DNA from 4 places in the Rhizobium sp. AN80A genome. Region 1 is predicted to be linked to each of the others. Evidence: predicted binding sites of a transcription regulator. Region 1 holds the regulator's gene; each other region holds the start of a gene.
The links. The regulator PhoB, encoded in region 1, activates phosphate uptake and scavenging genes when phosphate is short. The targets are predictions, from matches to a motif close to TGTCATNNANCTGTCAT.
Positions count from the first base shown of each region.

Region 2: P3R82_RS12640 (DUF1045 domain-containing protein) is a predicted target of PhoB. The motif match lies at 2,091-2,107, and genes of this name have one in related genera.
Region 3: P3R82_RS16120 (UDP-2,3-diacylglucosamine diphosphatase) is a predicted target of PhoB. The motif match lies at 2,118-2,134, and genes of this name have one in related genera.
Region 4: P3R82_RS25975 (NAD-glutamate dehydrogenase) is a predicted target of PhoB. The motif match lies at 2,973-2,989, and genes of this name have one in related genera.

Region 1 covers NZ_JASJPX010000003.1:2,384,500-2,388,711, reverse strand. Annotated here, with positions in the region: gene pstA (phosphate ABC transporter permease PstA) at 1-47, shown strand, start outside; gene pstB (phosphate ABC transporter ATP-binding protein PstB) at 62-877, shown strand; gene phoU (phosphate signaling complex protein PhoU) at 921-1,634, shown strand; gene phoB (phosphate regulon transcriptional regulator PhoB) at 1,671-2,354, shown strand; gene P3R82_RS23445 (GcrA family cell cycle regulator) at 2,436-2,981, opposite strand; gene P3R82_RS23440 (aspartate aminotransferase family protein) at 3,409-4,212, shown strand, end outside.
Region 2 covers NZ_JASJPX010000003.1:221,044-225,255, reverse strand. Annotated here, with positions in the region: gene uraD (2-oxo-4-hydroxy-4-carboxy-5-ureidoimidazoline decarboxylase) at 1-274, opposite strand, end outside; gene puuE (allantoinase PuuE) at 271-1,197, opposite strand; gene P3R82_RS12640 (DUF1045 domain-containing protein) at 1,296-2,018, opposite strand; gene P3R82_RS12635 (FAD-binding oxidoreductase) at 2,243-3,421, opposite strand; gene mnmD (tRNA (5-methylaminomethyl-2-thiouridine)(34)-methyltransferase MnmD) at 3,420-4,160, shown strand.
Region 3 covers NZ_JASJPX010000003.1:934,120-938,331, reverse strand. Annotated here, with positions in the region: partial or broken gene P3R82_RS16125 (MFS transporter) at 1-1,070, opposite strand, end outside; gene P3R82_RS16120 (UDP-2,3-diacylglucosamine diphosphatase) at 1,239-2,051, opposite strand; gene P3R82_RS16115 (NADP-dependent malic enzyme) at 2,304-4,212, shown strand, end outside.
Region 4 covers NZ_JASJPX010000003.1:2,900,943-2,905,154, forward strand. Annotated here, with positions in the region: gene P3R82_RS25975 (NAD-glutamate dehydrogenase) at 1-2,795, opposite strand, end outside; gene pdxY (pyridoxal kinase PdxY) at 3,043-3,918, shown strand; gene P3R82_RS25985 (carbonic anhydrase) at 3,988-4,212, shown strand, end outside.

The sequences.
Region 1 (4,212 bases):
ACCTCGGAGCCATCCTCTTGCGTCGTCGCTTTGAGCGCCGCTGGTAAACGGAGTAAACATCATGAACATGTTGACGGAAGCAGCAGTTGAGAAGGCGCTAGACCAGAAGATGAATACCATTCCGTATAAAATGATCGGCCAAGACGTCTCGGTTTACTACGGCGACAAGCGCGCGCTTTTCGACGTGAAGCTGAACATCCGCGAAAACACCGTGACGGCTCTCATCGGTCCGTCGGGCTGCGGCAAGTCCACTTTCCTGCGCAGCCTGAACCGCATGAACGACACGATCGACAACTGCCGCGTCACCGGCAAGATCACGCTCGATGGCGATGATATCTACGATCCGGATATCGACGTCGTCGAACTGCGCGCCCGCGTCGGCATGGTGTTCCAGAAGCCGAACCCCTTCCCGAAGTCGATCTACGAGAACGTCGCCTACGGCCCGCGCATCCATGGTCTCGCCAAGACGAAGGCCGACATGGACGTCATCGTCGAGCAGAGCCTGCAGCGCGCCGGCCTGTGGAACGAAGTCAAGGACCGCGTGCATGAAGGCGGCACCGGCCTCTCGGGCGGTCAGCAGCAGCGTCTGTGCATCGCCCGCGCGATCGCCGTCAGCCCCGAAGTCATCCTCATGGACGAGCCCTGCTCGGCGCTCGACCCGATCGCGACCGCCAAGGTCGAGGAACTCATCCACGAGCTGCGTGAAGCCTACACGATCGTCATCGTCACGCACTCCATGCAGCAGGCGGCCCGCGTCTCGCAGCGCACCGCCATGTTCCACCTCGGTAACCTTGTCGAGGAGAACGACACCGACAAGATGTTCACCAACCCGGACGATCCGCGCACCCAGGATTACATCATGGGCCGCTTCGGCTGATCTCCGAAACCGGTAAACCTCAGGACATTCAAGGATAAGCCCCATGGCATCGACACATATCTATTCCGCTTATGACGATGATCTCAAGTTCCTGACCCGCCGTATTTCGGAGATGGGCGGCCTTGCCGAGCAGATGGTCTCGGACGCTGTCCGGGCGCTGGTCAACGGTGACATCTCGCTCGCCCAGAAGGTCATTTCCGACGACGTGATCCTGGACAACGCCGAACGTGAAGTCGGCGAAAAGGCCATCATCACGATCGCCCGCCGTCAGCCGATGGCCGCCGACCTTCGCGAGATCATGGGTTCGATCCGCATCGCCGCCGACCTCGAGCGCGTCGGCGACCTCGGCAAGAACACCGCCAAGCGTGTCATCGCGGTCCAGAGCACCGGCGTTCCGCGCAAGCTCGCCCGCGGCCTCGAGCACCTCGCCGAACTGGCGCTCGTCCAGCTCAAGGAAGTGCTTGACGTCTACACCAGCCGCGTCGCCGACAAGGCGAAGTCGATCCGCGAGCGCGACGAGGAAATCGACGCGATGTACACCTCGCTGTTCCGCGAGATGCTGACCTACATGATGGAAGATCCGCGCAACATCACCAGCTGCACGCATCTCCTGTTCTGCGCCAAGAACATCGAGCGTATCGGCGACCACGCCACCAACATCGCTGAAACCATCTACTACATGGCAACCGGCGCCCAGCCGGAAGGCGAGCGTCCGAAGGACGATACGGCTAACACCGTCGGCGCGGTCACGGAATAAGCGTGACGGACCCGCGCCACCAGGAGACCGAGACGAATGATCCCAAGAGTAGCAGTCGTTGAAGACGAAGAAGCACTGAGCGTGCTTCTTCGCTATAACCTTGAGGCCGAAGGCTTTGAAGTCGATACCATCCTTCGCGGTGACGAGGCCGAGATCCGGCTGCAGGAGCGCACGCCCGACCTTTTGATCCTCGACTGGATGCTGCCTGGCGTATCCGGCATCGAACTGTGCCGTCGCTTGCGGATGCGCCCGGAGACGGAGCGCCTGCCGATCATCATGCTGACCGCCCGTGGCGAGGAAAGCGAACGTGTTCGCGGCCTTTCGACCGGCGCCGACGACTACGTCGTCAAGCCGTTCTCGACACCTGAGCTCGTTGCCCGCGTCAAGGCGATGCTGCGTCGCGCCAAGCCGGAAGTTCTGTCCTCGCTGCTGAAGTGCGGCGATATCGAACTCGATCGCGAAACCCACCGCGTCCACCGCAAGAGCCGCGAAGTCCGCCTCGGACCGACCGAATTCCGCCTGCTGGAATTCCTGATGTCGTCGCCGGGCCGCGTCTTCTCGCGCTCGCAGCTGCTCGATGGCGTCTGGGGCCACGACATCTATGTCGACGAACGCACCGTCGACGTGCATGTCGGCCGCCTGCGCAAGGCGCTCAACTTCTCGAACATGCAGGATGTCATCCGCACCGTTCGCGGCGCCGGCTATTCCATGGAAGCGTAAGCGCTTCCAGTTCTCACGATCCAACGAAAAACGGGCCCCGCGAGGGCCCGTTTTCTTGTGTTCCTTATCCGGCTTTCCGGGTCATGCGACCCGGTTGGCTGCCTTGCGGCGCTCGTTGACCGGCTGGTAGGCCATGCGCTGGTGATAGGTGCAGTAGGGCGACGTATCCGGGGACTCGCAGCCGCAGAAGTGGAAATCATCGGTCAGCGGATCGCCGACCGGCCACTTGCACGTGCGCTCGGTCAGTTCCGTGAGACCGAGGCGGCGTGAAATCGGAACGACCACGTTGGCGGACGGACGGAAGCGAACTTCCTCGATCGCATCGATGTCCATCTCTTCCTTGAGCATCGCCGAACCCTGTGGGCGGGCGACGGCACGGGCGGGCGAGATGCGCGCGGAATTGAAGTTGCTGGCGGGGCGTGGCGTGGATGCCGCCGGGCGCTTCGGCGCTCTCGTCGCCGTCGTTGCGCCGCCGGCCTTGGCGCGGCCCGGAAGGTTCAGGCGGTGGACCTTGCCGATGACGGCGTTGCGGCTTACACCGCCAAGTTGTGCCGCAATCTGGCTGGCGCTCAGGCCCTCGGCCCAAAGCTTCTTCAGTCTTTCAACGCGCTCGTCTGTCCAGTTCATGCCCTGTCTCCGCCTTATTAGCGTTGGTGTAGGCAGAATCCTTCACCCATGGCACGGACGTGTCCGGACCAAGAAACGCTTGCTCGATTTTGGTGACTAGTTCCGCCGCATGCAGTCTAGTAATTGAGTTTTAACCTAGAGTGAGGGCGACTCCGTGACAAGAGTCGGTTGAATCGCGGCGAATCGATTTCTCGGTTTTCCCCAACTTGCTGGATGGTAGAGTCATTTCTGCAACATTAGCTGTTGATAGCTCGCCGGCGCCCCGATGCTTGCTTGACGCATGCGGCAAAAGCTCAGTTTTGTTGACATCGCACTGCGAAAAGACAATAGTGCCCCTCGCCGCCGAAAGGCGGCATTTTTCATTTCCGGGCACCCGCTTTTAGCCGGAGTCCGGGCCAGTGTTGAGCGAATGACAGGAGATCGCGCCATGGCTGAAGCCGCGCCGCTTTATGATACCTACTCTCGTGCCCCGCTGCGGTTCGAGCGAGGAGAGGGCGTGTGGCTGATCACCGAAACCGGCGAGCGATATCTCGATTTCGGCGCGGGCGTTGCCGTGACCTCCGTCGGCCATAGCCACCCGCACGTCGTCGGCGCGCTGAAGGAGCAGGCCGACAAGGTCTGGCATCTGTCCAACATTTACGAGATCGCGGGCCAGGAGCGTTTCGCCAAGCGGCTGACGGATGCAACCTTCGCGGATAAGGTGTTCTTCACCAATTCGGGCGCCGAGGCACTGGAATGCGCGATCAAGACCGCGCGCCGCTACCAGTATTCGAAGGGCCATCCCGAGCGTTTCCACATCATCACCTTCGAGGGCGCCTTCCACGGCCGCACGCTGGCGACCATCGCCGCCGGCGGCCAGGAGAAGTATCTCGAGGGCTTCGGCCCCAAGACGCCCGGTTTCGACCAGGTGCCCTTCGGCGATATCGAAGCCGTTCGCGCCGCCATCACCGATGCCACGGCCGGCATCCTGATCGAGCCGGTGCAGGGCGAGGGCGGTATCCGCCCGGCGACCACCGAGTTCATGAAGGCGCTGCGCCAGCTCTGCGACGAAAAGGGCCTGCTTCTGATCCTCGACGAGGTTCAAACCGGCGTCGGCCGCACCGGAAAGCTCTTCGCGCATGAATGGTCCGGCGTGACGCCCGATCTCATGGCCGTCGCCAAGGGCATCGGCGGCGGTTTCCCGCTCGGCGCCTGCCTTGCGACGGCGGAAGCCGCATCGGGCATGAAGGCT
Region 2 (4,212 bases), 2.2 Mb from region 1:
GCCGATCGAGGCCGGCGCCGGCCTGTTCCTTTTTGCTGTCCTCGGTCAGCTCGCCGGCGATCGCCAGGCGGCCGGCGAGGTCGGGGTGGGCGCGCAGAACGCCGAGACGCTCCTCCGGGCTCGCGGCGCGGAAGATGGCCACCAGCGCGGTGTGCACCCGGTCGACATCGAGCGTCTCGCCGACGAAACCGTCGTCGAAGGCCCGCTCGGCGATAAAGGGCGAGTGCTCGAACACGCCGCCGAAGCGGGAAATGAACTCGTCGCGTGCGATCATCGGATGGTCTCCGGCTTGTGGTGCTTATGCCAATGCTCGGCGATCTCGATACGGCGCGGGATCCACACCTTCTCGTGCTCCAGCACATATTGCATGAAGCGTTTCAGCGCCGCCGCGCGGCCCGGACGGCCGACGAGACGGCAATGCAGGCCGATCGACATCATCTTCGGGCTGCCCGCCTTGCCCTCTTCATAGAGCGTGTCGAAGGCATCCTTGAGATAGGTGAAGAACTGGTCGCCCGAATTGAAGCCCTGCGGCGTGGCGAAGCGCATGTCGTTGGTCTCAAGCGTATACGGAATGATCAGGAACGGCTTGTCGTCCATGCCCTTCACCCAGAAAGGCAGATCGTCGGCATAGCTGTCCGACGAGTAGAGGAAGCCGCCCTCCTCCTGCACCAGCCTCAGCGTGTTGTCGGATGGCTTGCCCTGGTACATGCCGTAGGGCCGCTCGCCTGTTAGTTCGGTGTGCAGCCGCACGGCTTCCAGAATATGCTTGCGCTCCAGGTCCTCCTGGAAATCCTTGTATTCCAACCAGCGGTAGCCGTGGCTGGCGATTTCCCAGCCGGCTTCCTTCATCGCCGCCACCGCCTCGGGATTGCGCGCCATGGCGAGCGTCACGCCATAGACCGTCGCCTGCACCTTGAGCTCGGTGAACAGCCGCCACAGCCGCCAGAAACCGGCCCGCGAGCCGTATTCGTAGATGGATTCCATGTTGAGATTGCGCTGGCCGGGCCATGCCGCCGCGCCGACGATCTCCGACAGCAGGTTTTCGGACGCCGCGTCGCCATCGAGGACGCAGCTCTCGCCGCCCTCTTCGTAGTTGATGACGAACTGCACGGCGATATTGGCGCCGCCGGGCCATTTCGGGTCGGGTGGATTGCGGCCATAGCCGACGAGATTGCGCGGGTAGGTCTCGGATACCATGAAATCACCTTCCAGAAAGTCGGCGAACGGTAACACCTCAAGGGCGAATGTCGAGACGGAAACTGCGCAGCGGCGTTTTGCGCTTATCGCACAAACGCTTAGGCCGGAACGGGAACCCGCTCGCGCCGTGCGCTGACCTTGCCCATCGGATGCAGCGAATGCACCCTGAACGGCCCGCCATTGCCCTCCTCGACCATCAGTGCCACGTTCGAAATCTTCACCGGATCGACCAGCACCGGCTCGAAGACGCTGCGCAGCGAGCGCTCGATGCGCGGCATGTCGATCAGGCTGACCGGACCGGTGAGCGGCATGTGGAAGCGGAACTCGTCCATCACATAGGGGGATCCCCAGCGATGCAGATTGGCGAACTGCGCCGCCGAAAGCCCATCCGGATCGCTGCGCTCGATATCGGCATCGCTGAGCGGCGCCCGGAACTGGTCGAACTGCGCCACGATGGAGGAGGCCAGATACTGCACGTTGTCGCAGGGCAGCGACGGCACCAGGCTGAAGATGCTGCCGGTGCGCGCGACCTCGAGCCGCGAAACCGAAAACGGCGTGAGTGTGCCACAGAAACGCATCAATTCCCGCAATAGTTGCGGCTCCGACTGGTCCGCCGCAAGCCGGAAGGGTGCCTTCAGCGCGCCATGAAAGCCGTAGCGCCGCGGCACAGCCGTGTGAAAGGCGACCTCGTGAAGGCTGAGCCCGGGGATGGCCGTCGGCTCCACCATCTCGCCGGAAAACACGTTTCGGCCTAGCCAATTGGCAGCCGCATGCGACAGCGGGTCATTCGCGGCGGGCGTGAAGCAGATGGCGTATCGCATGCAATTATCTCCGTCGGCACCAGGCGCGACTCGTAAGCGCGCCGCCGTTTTGCAAGCAGATAGGCGATTTGCATGACAGATTGACGAAACACAGCGAGTGCTAATTCACGTTTAACGTGAATTTCGAAATATCTCGCGAAAGTGGCCGCCGATTTCAGGATAAAGACGGCGAAAAACGGAAAAGCGTAAGCGAAACGAGAAAATTCAAGCGAGCGCGAGGCACTTTAGCGTGAAGCGACGTGAATATGATTGATCAGGTGAAAACTCTCGGGCACCGGGAACGGAACCACGTTGCCAGCGGCCATGTGCACCACAGCTTCGGCCAGCCGGTGCGCGAGGCCGAAGCTGACCTTGAAGCCCCCGGTCAGCGCCAGCACTCTCTCATGCGCGGGATGCGGGCCGATCATCGGATCGCGGTCGATCGCCTTGGGGCGCAGCCCCGCCCAGCGCTCGACAACGGGCGCGTCGCGCAGCAAGGGCACCAGCGCCCGCGCCTTCTCGACCAGCACATCCAGCTGCCCGTCTGTCGTAAACGCTGCGTCGAAACGGTTCTCGCTGGTGCTGCCGATCGCGACATGCCCGCCCTCGTGCGCCACGACATAGAGCCCGTCGCGAAAGATGGTCGGCAGCTCGGGATCGATATCGGCCTTCAAAAGCGCCGACTGCCCCTTCACCGGCTGCCCGAGCGGCTGCGTCAGCCCTGCCGTGTCGCGCGCCAGAAGCGAAAACGACTGGTAGCCGGCCGCGATGACGCAATGCCCGAAGGCGATCGCCCCGGCATCGGTTTCGGCGACCCCGCGCGCGGCATCGATACTGTGAACGGCCGAATTCTCGATGATGCGGACGTGTCTGGCACCGCGGAGAAAAGCTGAAAGCACAGCCGTCAGCGATCGCGGCGCCACCCGGCCGGCCAGCGTGTCATGCACGAAGCCGCCCTCCATTTGAGAAGCGTCCGGCCAGCCGGATACATCAGGCGTATCGATCACATGCCAATGGAAGCGACGCTCGCCTGCATGCCAGTGGCTGTCGGCATCGGCCGAATGCCCAAGCGCGATATCGCGCAGATGCGGCTTGGGCAGCGGGATCAGGCGACCCGAGCGGCGATAGCCGGCCGTGAGGCCGGTCTCGTCTTCCAGCCGCGCCACCTCGGCCTCCAGCGCCACCAGCGCATCGAACTGAAACTGCTTCTTCGGGTTCCATTTATCCGGCATGTGCGGCATCAGCGCGCCGAGCAACCCGCCGCTCGCCCCGCCGCCGAACGATCCAGCATCGATCAGCACCGCGTCGATCCCCATGCGCTCGGCGTGAACCGCCGCCCAGAGACCCATGATGCCGCCGCCGACGATCAACAGATCGGTGGACGATTGACCCGGGGGCAAGGCCGGACTATCGGCTGTTGACATGACAGACATCGATCCCGATCAGATTAACTTGGCACAGGCTGAGATGGCGAACCGGCCGCTGGAATGGCGCGACGGCGATATGCCCTATTCGCCGGCCTTTGGCGACCATTTTTATTGCCAGACCGACGGCCGCCTCGAATGCGGCCATGTCTTCCTGGCCGGAAACGGCCTGCCCGAGCGCTGGGCAGGGGCGCGAGACTTCCTGATCGGCGAGCTCGGCTTCGGCACCGGCCTGAACTTCGCCGAGACCTTCCGGAACTGGAAGCTGAGGCGCGCGGAAGGCCAGCAACTGCACTTCATGTCCTTCGAGCTCTACCCGATGCAGCGACACGAGATCGACCGCGCGCTGTCGCACTGGCCGGAGATCGGCGCCGAGCGTATCGCACTGGTCTCGGCCTGGCCGGATGTACCGGAGGGAACCGTCTCGTTGACACTCGACGAGCAGACCACGCTCAGCGTCGTCTGCGGCCGGGCGCTCGATGGCGTGACGGCCGCCGAGGCGGGTTTCGATGCCTGGTATCTGGATGGCTTCGCGCCGTCGAGAAACGCCGATATGTGGTCACAGGAACTGATGACGCTGGTTTGCGAAAAGACGATCGCGGGCGGCACCTTCGCGACCTACGCCGCCGCCGGCTTCGTCCGCCGCAATCTCGGCGCCGCCGGCTTTGTGGTCGAGCGTCGTCCTGGCTTCGCCGGCAAGCGCGAAATGCTGTGCGGCGTCAAGCGCGCCGAGAGCTAGAGCCTTTCCTGGCTAGATTGAAACATTCTGTTGGCTCAAACGGAGTCGGATG
Region 3 (4,212 bases), 1.5 Mb from region 1:
TGGTCATCAGCCCCATGAACATGCCGTTGTAGAAGAAATACGCGCCCTGCGCCGACGATTCCTGCGCCGCCTGCACCGAGGCGATGATGCGCCGCTGCACGCCGGTATGAACGAAGGCATAGCTGAAGGCGTGCAGGCACTGCAGCAGGAAGAAGCCGACGAAGCCCCATTGCATCGGAAACAGCAGCCAGCGGCAGACACAGATGGCGGCGCCGACGCGGATCAGCGTCCAGGCGTCGAAATAGCAGCAGATCCTCTTCGACTGGAAGAACACGGTGACCTCGGCGGCGACCCCCGCGCTCCACAGCACCGCGATCTCGGTGCCGGAAAATCCGAGATCACGCCAATAGATCGTGGCGAAGACATAAAGCAGCGCGTGGCTCGATTGCTGGATGGCGACGCCGATGAGCAGCACCAGCAAATGCGGCTGCCGAAGCGAACTGCCGGTTGCCTGCTGCAGATCGACAGGCGTACCGCGCCGCCGCGTCGGCCCGATGCGCGGACAGTAGACCGCCATCACCATGGTCATCAGGAAGCCGAAGATCATCACGGGCAGAACCATCTGCCCGCCCCAGTTTCCGATCAGCCGGCCGCCGACCAGCGTCGAGGCGATGAAGGCGATCGAGCCCCAGACCCGCATCGAGCCGTAGTCGAAACCCCAGCGCCGCACGCCCGAGATGACGATCGATCTCGACCACGGGCACATAGGGAGAAAAGGTCGCGCCCTGGATCGTGTAGACGATCAGCACCGGCCAGAAGGTGTCGGTCCAGTAGAGCGCGATCGCCGTCAGGAGCGACAGGCCGCCGGAAAACACCAGCACGTCGGCGCGTTCCTTCATCCTGTCGGCATACATCGCGACGACGGGCGCCACGAGAACGCGCACCACCATCGGCACGGCCAGGATGATGCCGATTTCACGATCGCTGAAATCGTGCATCGCCAGCCAGATGGGGAAAAACGGCAGCGCGACACCGTTCACGAGCAGTGGCGCGCAGTAGGACAAAGCGCTCAGCAGCCGGAAATGGGCTGGCGCGGCCTCGGTGAAGGAGGCTTTCGTGGCGGGAATCATCGGTGTGACCTGAAAGGAACCTTTGCGTTGCCTAACATGTCACCGTAAGCGCGACCAAGGCGAGAAAAGGTCGCCCCAAACCGATTTCAAAAATAAGCCGAAGCTGTCGCGAAACGGCAACGGCAGCACCCGCACAATTCCGTTTCGCAACAGCGAGATATCAGGGCGCTAAGCTGCCTGCTGCGCCGGCTCGCGCTTGCGATGATCTTCGAGCGCCAGCGGCGCCGGAGCTAGGGCGCCACCCATGGTGCGCCATTCGATGAGTTCGAAGGTGCCGTCTTCGTGTTCGGCGATCGCCGTGCAGCTCTCGACCCAGTCGCCGGTGTTGATGTAGCGCACGCCGTCCATGTCTTCCATGACGGCATGGTGGATGTGGCCGCAGATCACGCCGTCGGCGCCGCTCTTGCGGGCTTCCTCGGCCACGACCTTCTGAAACTCGCCGATGAAGTTGACCGCGTGCTTGACCTGCAGCTTCGCCCAGGCCGAGAACGACCAGTACGGCATGCCGAGCTTGCGGCGGACAGCGGCGAGCCCGATATTGATCATGATCGCCATGTCGTAGGCCCAGTCGCCGAGATAGGCGAGCAGGCGGGCATTGCGCACGACGACGTCGAATTCGTCGCCGTGCAGCACCAGATACTTCTTGCCGTCGGCCGCTTCGTGCATCATCCGCTCGGCCACTTCGATGCCGCCGAAGTGCATGCCGGGGAAGTCGCGCAGGAATTCGTCGTGATTGCCGGGGATATAGATGATGCGCGTCCCCTTGCGCGCCTTGCGCAGCAGCTTCTGGATCACGTCGTTGCATTCCTGCGGCCAGTACCAGCTGCGCTTCAGGCGCCAGCCGTCGACGATGTCTCCCACGAGAAAGATCGTGTCGGCTTCATGGTACTTCAGAAAGTCGATCAGGAAGTCGGCTTTCGCGGCTTTCGAGCCGAGATGCACGTCGGAAATAAAGAGCGTACGGAAGTGGCGGGTATCCATATTGTCCTTCACAAGCATCCTGCCCGTGCCCCATGCTTCATCTGTGCCCCTGAAAACCAGACTCGTGTTTCAGGATGATGACACGAACGTGATCGGCGGCCCTTGCTGACCAATCGGCGGCATCACGCGGGCGCGGTTCGACATTTGCGCAATTTTTGAGAACAGGAACCGAAATTCCCGCTGTTACCGCCTTTCGATTGATGTATTGAAAGCGCTCCAATGAAAGCATGTGCGGCAGCCCGGAGCATTACGATGGATCACAGCGACAAACCGAAGACGGACAACAAGGCGGCAGGCGGCAGCCTCGATGAACAGGCGTTGTTCTTCCACCGTTATCCCCGTCCCGGCAAGATCGAGATCCAGGCCATCAAGCCGCTCGGCAACCAGCGCGATCTGGCGCTCGCCTATTCGCCGGGCGTCGCCGCCCCCTGTCTTGCCATCCGCGACAATCCGGAAACGGCCGCCGACTATACGTCGCGCGCCAACCTGGTTGCCGTGATCTCCAACGGCACCGCCGTTCTCGGCCTCGGCAATATCGGCCCGCTGGCCTCCAAGCCGGTCATGGAAGGCAAGGCCGTCCTCTTCAAGAAGTTCGCCAACATCGACGTCTTCGACATCGAGGTCGACGCATCGACCGTCGACCATATGGTCTCGACCGTCGCCTCGCTGGAGCCCACCTTCGGCGGCATCAATCTCGAGGACATCAAGGCGCCGGAATGTTTCGAGATCGAGCGCCAGCTGCGCGAGAAGATGAAGATCCCGGTTTTCCATGACGACCAGCATGGCACCGCCATCATCGTCGCCGCCGCGATCCTGAATGGCCTGGAGCTCGCCGGCAAGAAGATCGAGGAGGTGAAGATCGTCGCCTCTGGCGCCGGTGCCGCGGCCCTTGCCTGCCTCAATCTGCTGGTCACCCTCGGCGCCAAGCGCGAAAACATCTGGGTTCACGACCTCGAAGGCCTCGTCTACGAAGGCCGCGTCGAGCTCATGGACGAATGGAAGAGCGTCTATGCGCAGAAGAGCGACACGCGTACGCTCGCCGAAAACATCGGCGGCGCCGACGTCTTCCTCGGCCTGTCCGCCGCCGGCGTCCTGAAGCCCGAGCTCCTGGCGCAGATGGCGGATAAGCCGCTCATCATGGCGCTCGCCAACCCGAACCCCGAAATCATGCCCGATCTCGCCCGCGCCGCCCGCCCCGACGCGATGATCTGCACCGGCCGCTCGGACTTCCCCAACCAGGTCAACAACGTCCTCTGCTTCCCCTACATCTTCCGCGGCGCGCTCGATTGCGGCGCCGTCACGATCAACGAGGAAATGAAGATGGCCGCCGTGCGCGCCATCGCGGCACTCGCGCGCGAGGAGCCGTCCGATGTCGCCGCCCGCGCCTATTCGGATGAAACGCCGATCTTCGGCCCCAACTACCTGATCCCCTCGCCCTTCGATCCGCGGCTCATCCTGCGCATCGCCCCCGCCGTCGCCAAGGCTGCGGCCGACAGTGGCGTGGCACTGCGCCCGATCGCCGATTTCGATGCCTATCTCGACCAGCTGAACCGCTTCGTCTTCCGCTCCGGCTTCGTCATGAAGCCGATTTTCGCGGCGGCTAAGAATGCCGACAAGAAGCGCGTCATCTTCTCCGAAGGCGAAGACGAGCGCGTGCTGCGTGCCGCCCAGGTCCTCCTCGAGGAAGGCATCGCCAAGCCGATCCTGATCGGCCGTCCGCAGGTCATCGAAACACGCCTGCAGCGCTACGGCCTGCGCATCCGTCCGCTGGCGGATTTCGACGTTATCAATCCCGAGGACGATCCGCGCTTCCGCGAATATGTCGAGCTCTATTTGTCGCTGGTCGGCCGCCGCGGCGTCATCCCGGAAGCCGCCCGCACCATCGTTCGCACCAACACGACCGTCATCGGCGCGCTGGCGCTGAAGCGTGGCGAGGCGGACGCGCTGATCTGCGGTCTCGAAGGCCGCTATGAGAAGCACCTGCGCGATGTCCGCCTGATCGTCGGCAAGCGCCCGAATGTCCGCGATTTCTCGGCGCTCAGCCTGCTGATCTCGCAGCGTGGCGCCACCTTCTTCACCGACACCTATGTCACGTTCAACCCGACGGCCGAGGAAGTGGCGGAATCCGCCGTGCTCGCCGCCGAGGAAATCAAGCGCTTCG
Region 4 (4,212 bases), 520 kb from region 1:
TAGCCGGCCGAGCCGCCCGATGCGAAGGCGTCGTCGAGCCAGAAGCCGGCTTCCTGCGCCAGCGCGTTCGCGGTGTCGGAGAAGGTCGCCGTGCCCTTGTCGGCGGCGACGACGAAATAGGGGTCATCGCCATCGAGCCGCACGGTGTTTTCGGGCGGGATGATCTCGGTGCCGGAAATGTTGTCGGTGATCGAAAGCAGCGTGCGGATATAGGTCTTGTAGGCTTCCCGCCCCGCGTTGAAGATTTCATCGCGATTGCCGCCGATCGGGAGCCTCTTCGGATAGAAGCCGCCCTTGGCGCCGACGGGCACGATCACGGCGTTCTTGACCTGCTGCGCCTTCACGAGGCCGAGCACCTCGGTGCGATAGTCCTCGGCGCGATCCGACCAGCGCAGTCCGCCGCGCGCCACCCTGCCGAAGCGCAGGTGAACGCCCTCGACCTCGACGCCGTAGACGAACATCTCACGGAACGGCTTCGGCGCCGGCAGGCCGTCGATCAGGTGTGGATCGAGCTTGAAGGCCAGCATCGCCTTGGCGGAACCATCGGGATTGCGCTGGAAGTAGTTGGTGCGCAGCGTCGCGTCGACCACGTTGACGTATCGGCGCAGGATTCGGTCGTCATCGAGGCTCGGAACGTCCGACAGAGCGGTCTCGATTTTTGCGTGAAGATCGGTCGCCTTCTTGATCCTGTTCTTCTCTGTCAGCTTCGGATCCAGGCCGTCGTGGAACAGGCGGAAGATGAGCGACGAGATAGCCGGATATTTATCCAGAGTCGTTGCGATGTAGTCCTGCGAATAAGCGATCCCCGCCTGTCTGAGATAGCGCGAATAGGCTCTGAGAACGCTGGCCTCGCGCGCCGAAAGCCCGGCCGAGATGATCAGGCGGTTGAAGTTGTCGTTGTCGATGACGCCGGCGAAGGCCGACAGGAATGCTTCTTCGAGTGCTGCGCCATGCTGCTGCAGATCGATTTCCGCGCCGCTCTGGGCTTCGAGTTCCATGTCATGCAGGACAACCAGCTTTTCGCTGCCGTCGGCCAGCGTCACGCCGATGTCGAACGTACCCTCGCTGATGACGCTGAAGCCGAGATTTTCGAGAAGCGGCACGCGGCGGGAGAGCGCGAGCTGGCCGTCGGCGTGAAAGATCTTCAGGCACAGGAGCGACGTGCCGTCCTTGATGCGCGTGTAGAATTCGATGCGGGTCTGTTCGCCCGTCGCGCAGCCGACGATGTCGGCGAAGTCGGCGAATGTTTCCTCTGGCGGGAACAGATCCTGGAACGCGTTGCTGACCGTTATCCTCGGCGCCTTCGGACCGGCGAGCATTTCGAAGCGGTCGTCCCAGCGGGCCGTGATGGCGCGAATTGCTTCTTCCAGTTTCGCCTGGTGGATACGCGGGGTCTTTCCGCCAGAGCGGCCGATGATGAAATGAACGCGGGCGACGCCGCCTTCGGGGAAAGCCGGGTAATAAGCCGAGACACGACCGTCATAGATGGTCTTCAGATAGGTCCCTATTTTCTCCCGCACGATCGAATCATATTCCTCACGCGGAACGTAGACGATGACGGAAACGAAACGATCGAAGTGATCGATGCGCGGCAGCACGCGTACGCGCGGCCTGTCGGTAAGGTCGTTGATCTGTTCGGCGAAGGTGGAGAGCAGCGCGGTGTCGATCTGGAAGAGATCATCGCGGGGGTAGGATTCAAGGGTGTTGTCGAGCATGCGGCCCGAATGGCTCATCGGATCGAAGCCGAAATGTTCCTTCACCTTTTCGACCTTGGAGCGCAGCAGCGGGATATCGGTTGCGAGCGAGGTGTAAGCCGTGGAGGTGAACAGGCCGACGATGCGCAGTTCGCCGGTAACATTGCCATTCTCGTCGAAACGCTTCACGCCGACATAGTCCATATAGGCGCGGCGATGAACGACGGATTTGACGTTCGCCTTGGTGACGATCAGGAATTCCGGGCCGTCGAGGAAGGCGAGGATCTCGGGCGTCGTGGTTACAGCGTCGCGGCCGGTTCGAAGCACCAGCACATCGGGATTGGAGAGGATGCCCAGCCCCGTGCCCTTGTCACGCTCGACCTTCGCATTCGATCCCTTGCCGGAATAGACATATTCGCGCATTCCGAGAAGCGTGAAATTGGCATCGCGCAGCCAGGTGAGGAAAGCGACCGCCTCGTCGCGATCCGCCTTGCGGCGGCCGACATTGCGCGACGACAGTTCGTCGATGGCGGTGCCGAGCTTGTCCAGCATCGGCTTCCAGTCGGAAACCGCCAGTCGCACCTGTTCCAAAACGATTTCTATGCGCTCTATCAGATCGGCCGACTGTGCCGGTGTGAGTGGTGCGAGGTGAAGCTGGATGTGGCTGACGCGGTTGGCCGCCTCGCCCGGCATATCCGGCGAATAGAGCTCCGGCGGGTGACCTTCCGCCATGACGAGAATGGGATGCACCGCCATATAGAGATCGCGGTAACTGCTCGTCACCTCGCCCATGACCGATTCATAGAGGAACGGCATGTTTCGATCGGTCACCGACAGGACCGATACCGCCACGCCATCGGGCTCGACATTGTCAAGCGAGGTCACGGTGACGCGCGGGGCATTGCCGGTCCAGGCGGCAAGTTCGGCCGCGCAATGAACGGCGGAGATTGCCAGCATCTCGGGCGTGTAGGATTCGAGGTCGTCGCCGCTGGCGCGTCCGAAGAGAACATCCGGCGCGAGATAGTTCTCGCCCATCGCGGTCGCGATCTTGTTCGCGCTCTCTATCTGCTTTTCCCGTTTCGGATTGTTTCGAGCAGCCATTGACTGTGTTCCCTCATTTTCTCGATTGCGCGCAGGTTAGCAGAAGGTTTGACAGAAAAATTGCTAAATTGGGGACGTCGATGGCAGTTTTCGTGCGAATTTAGCCGGCACGTCGTCAATTTTGCAAAAAAATGATCCGGATGTGGTTTTTCTCGACAGAACTTTGATCACGCCCGAATGAAGAGTTGTTGACAGTCGCGCGGCAAAAAGACGATCAACTGAGGATCGGAACCCGGATCGGAAAAACATGTCGCAGGATGCAGCAGGCACCGTCATCGTCATATCGAGCCATGTCGTTCGTGGGTCGGTCGGCAATCGGGCGGCGGTCTTCGCGCTCGAGACGCTCGGCCATCAGGTGTGGGCGCTTCCGACCATCGTTCTGCCCTGGCATCCGGGTCATGGTCGTTCGACGCGGCTCACATTCGCCGAGGCGGATTTCGATGCGGCTATCGACGATCTCATTCGGGCGCCGTGGATCGGCGAGGTCAAGGCCGTGCTGTCGGGCTATTTTGGCAATGCCGCGCAGGCGCGCTCCGTCGCCCGGCTGATCGCGGCGCTCAGGGAGCGCAATCCCGATCTGTTTTACGTTTGCGACCCCGTCATGGGCGACTTGGGCGGCCTCTACGTTCCCGAGGCGACCGCCGAGGCGATCCGCGACCATCTTATCCCGCTGGCATCGCTGGCGACCCCCAATCGCTATGAGCTCGCCTGGTTGTCCGGCGCGCCGCTGGAGAGCAACAGCGAGATCATGGAGGCGGCGCTCGCCCTTGGTCCCGCGCGCATGCTGGTGACCTCGGCAGTGCCGATGATGGCAGGTGGAACGGGGAACCTCTATCTTTCCGGCCGCCACGCGCTGCTTGCCGAACACCGGTTGATCGACAATCCGCCAAACGGCCTGGGCGATCTTCTCGCCGCGCTTTTCCTGTCGCGGCTTCAGTCTGGCATGGAAGACGAAAAGGCGCTGCAGCTGGCGACGGCCAGCGTTTACGAGGTGCTGGCTCGGGCGGTGAAGCGCGGTAGCGACGAGCTGACGCTCGCAAACGACGCCTCCAGCCTGTCGACGCCGATGGCGATGGTGCAGATGCGGCACCTGATGCACCCTGCGCAGCGGCGAAAGCGCTAGCAGTTGCGCCGTTAACGCATTTGGCGCTGCGATATTGATCTTGCATCGCTCACGCTGTAATCGAAGATCATGCAGCGTTTTCCAGACACACTTCTCGACGGCTATCGCAACTTCATGAGCGGGCGCTATGCCGATGCCCGCGATCGGTACAAGACGCTGGCGGAACACGGGCAGAGCCCGAGCACGCTGGTCATCGCCTGTTCGGATTCACGCGCGGCGCCGGAGCTGATCTTCGATTCCGGTCCCGGCGAGCTGTTCGTCGTGCGCAACGTCGCCAACATGGTGCCGCCGTAC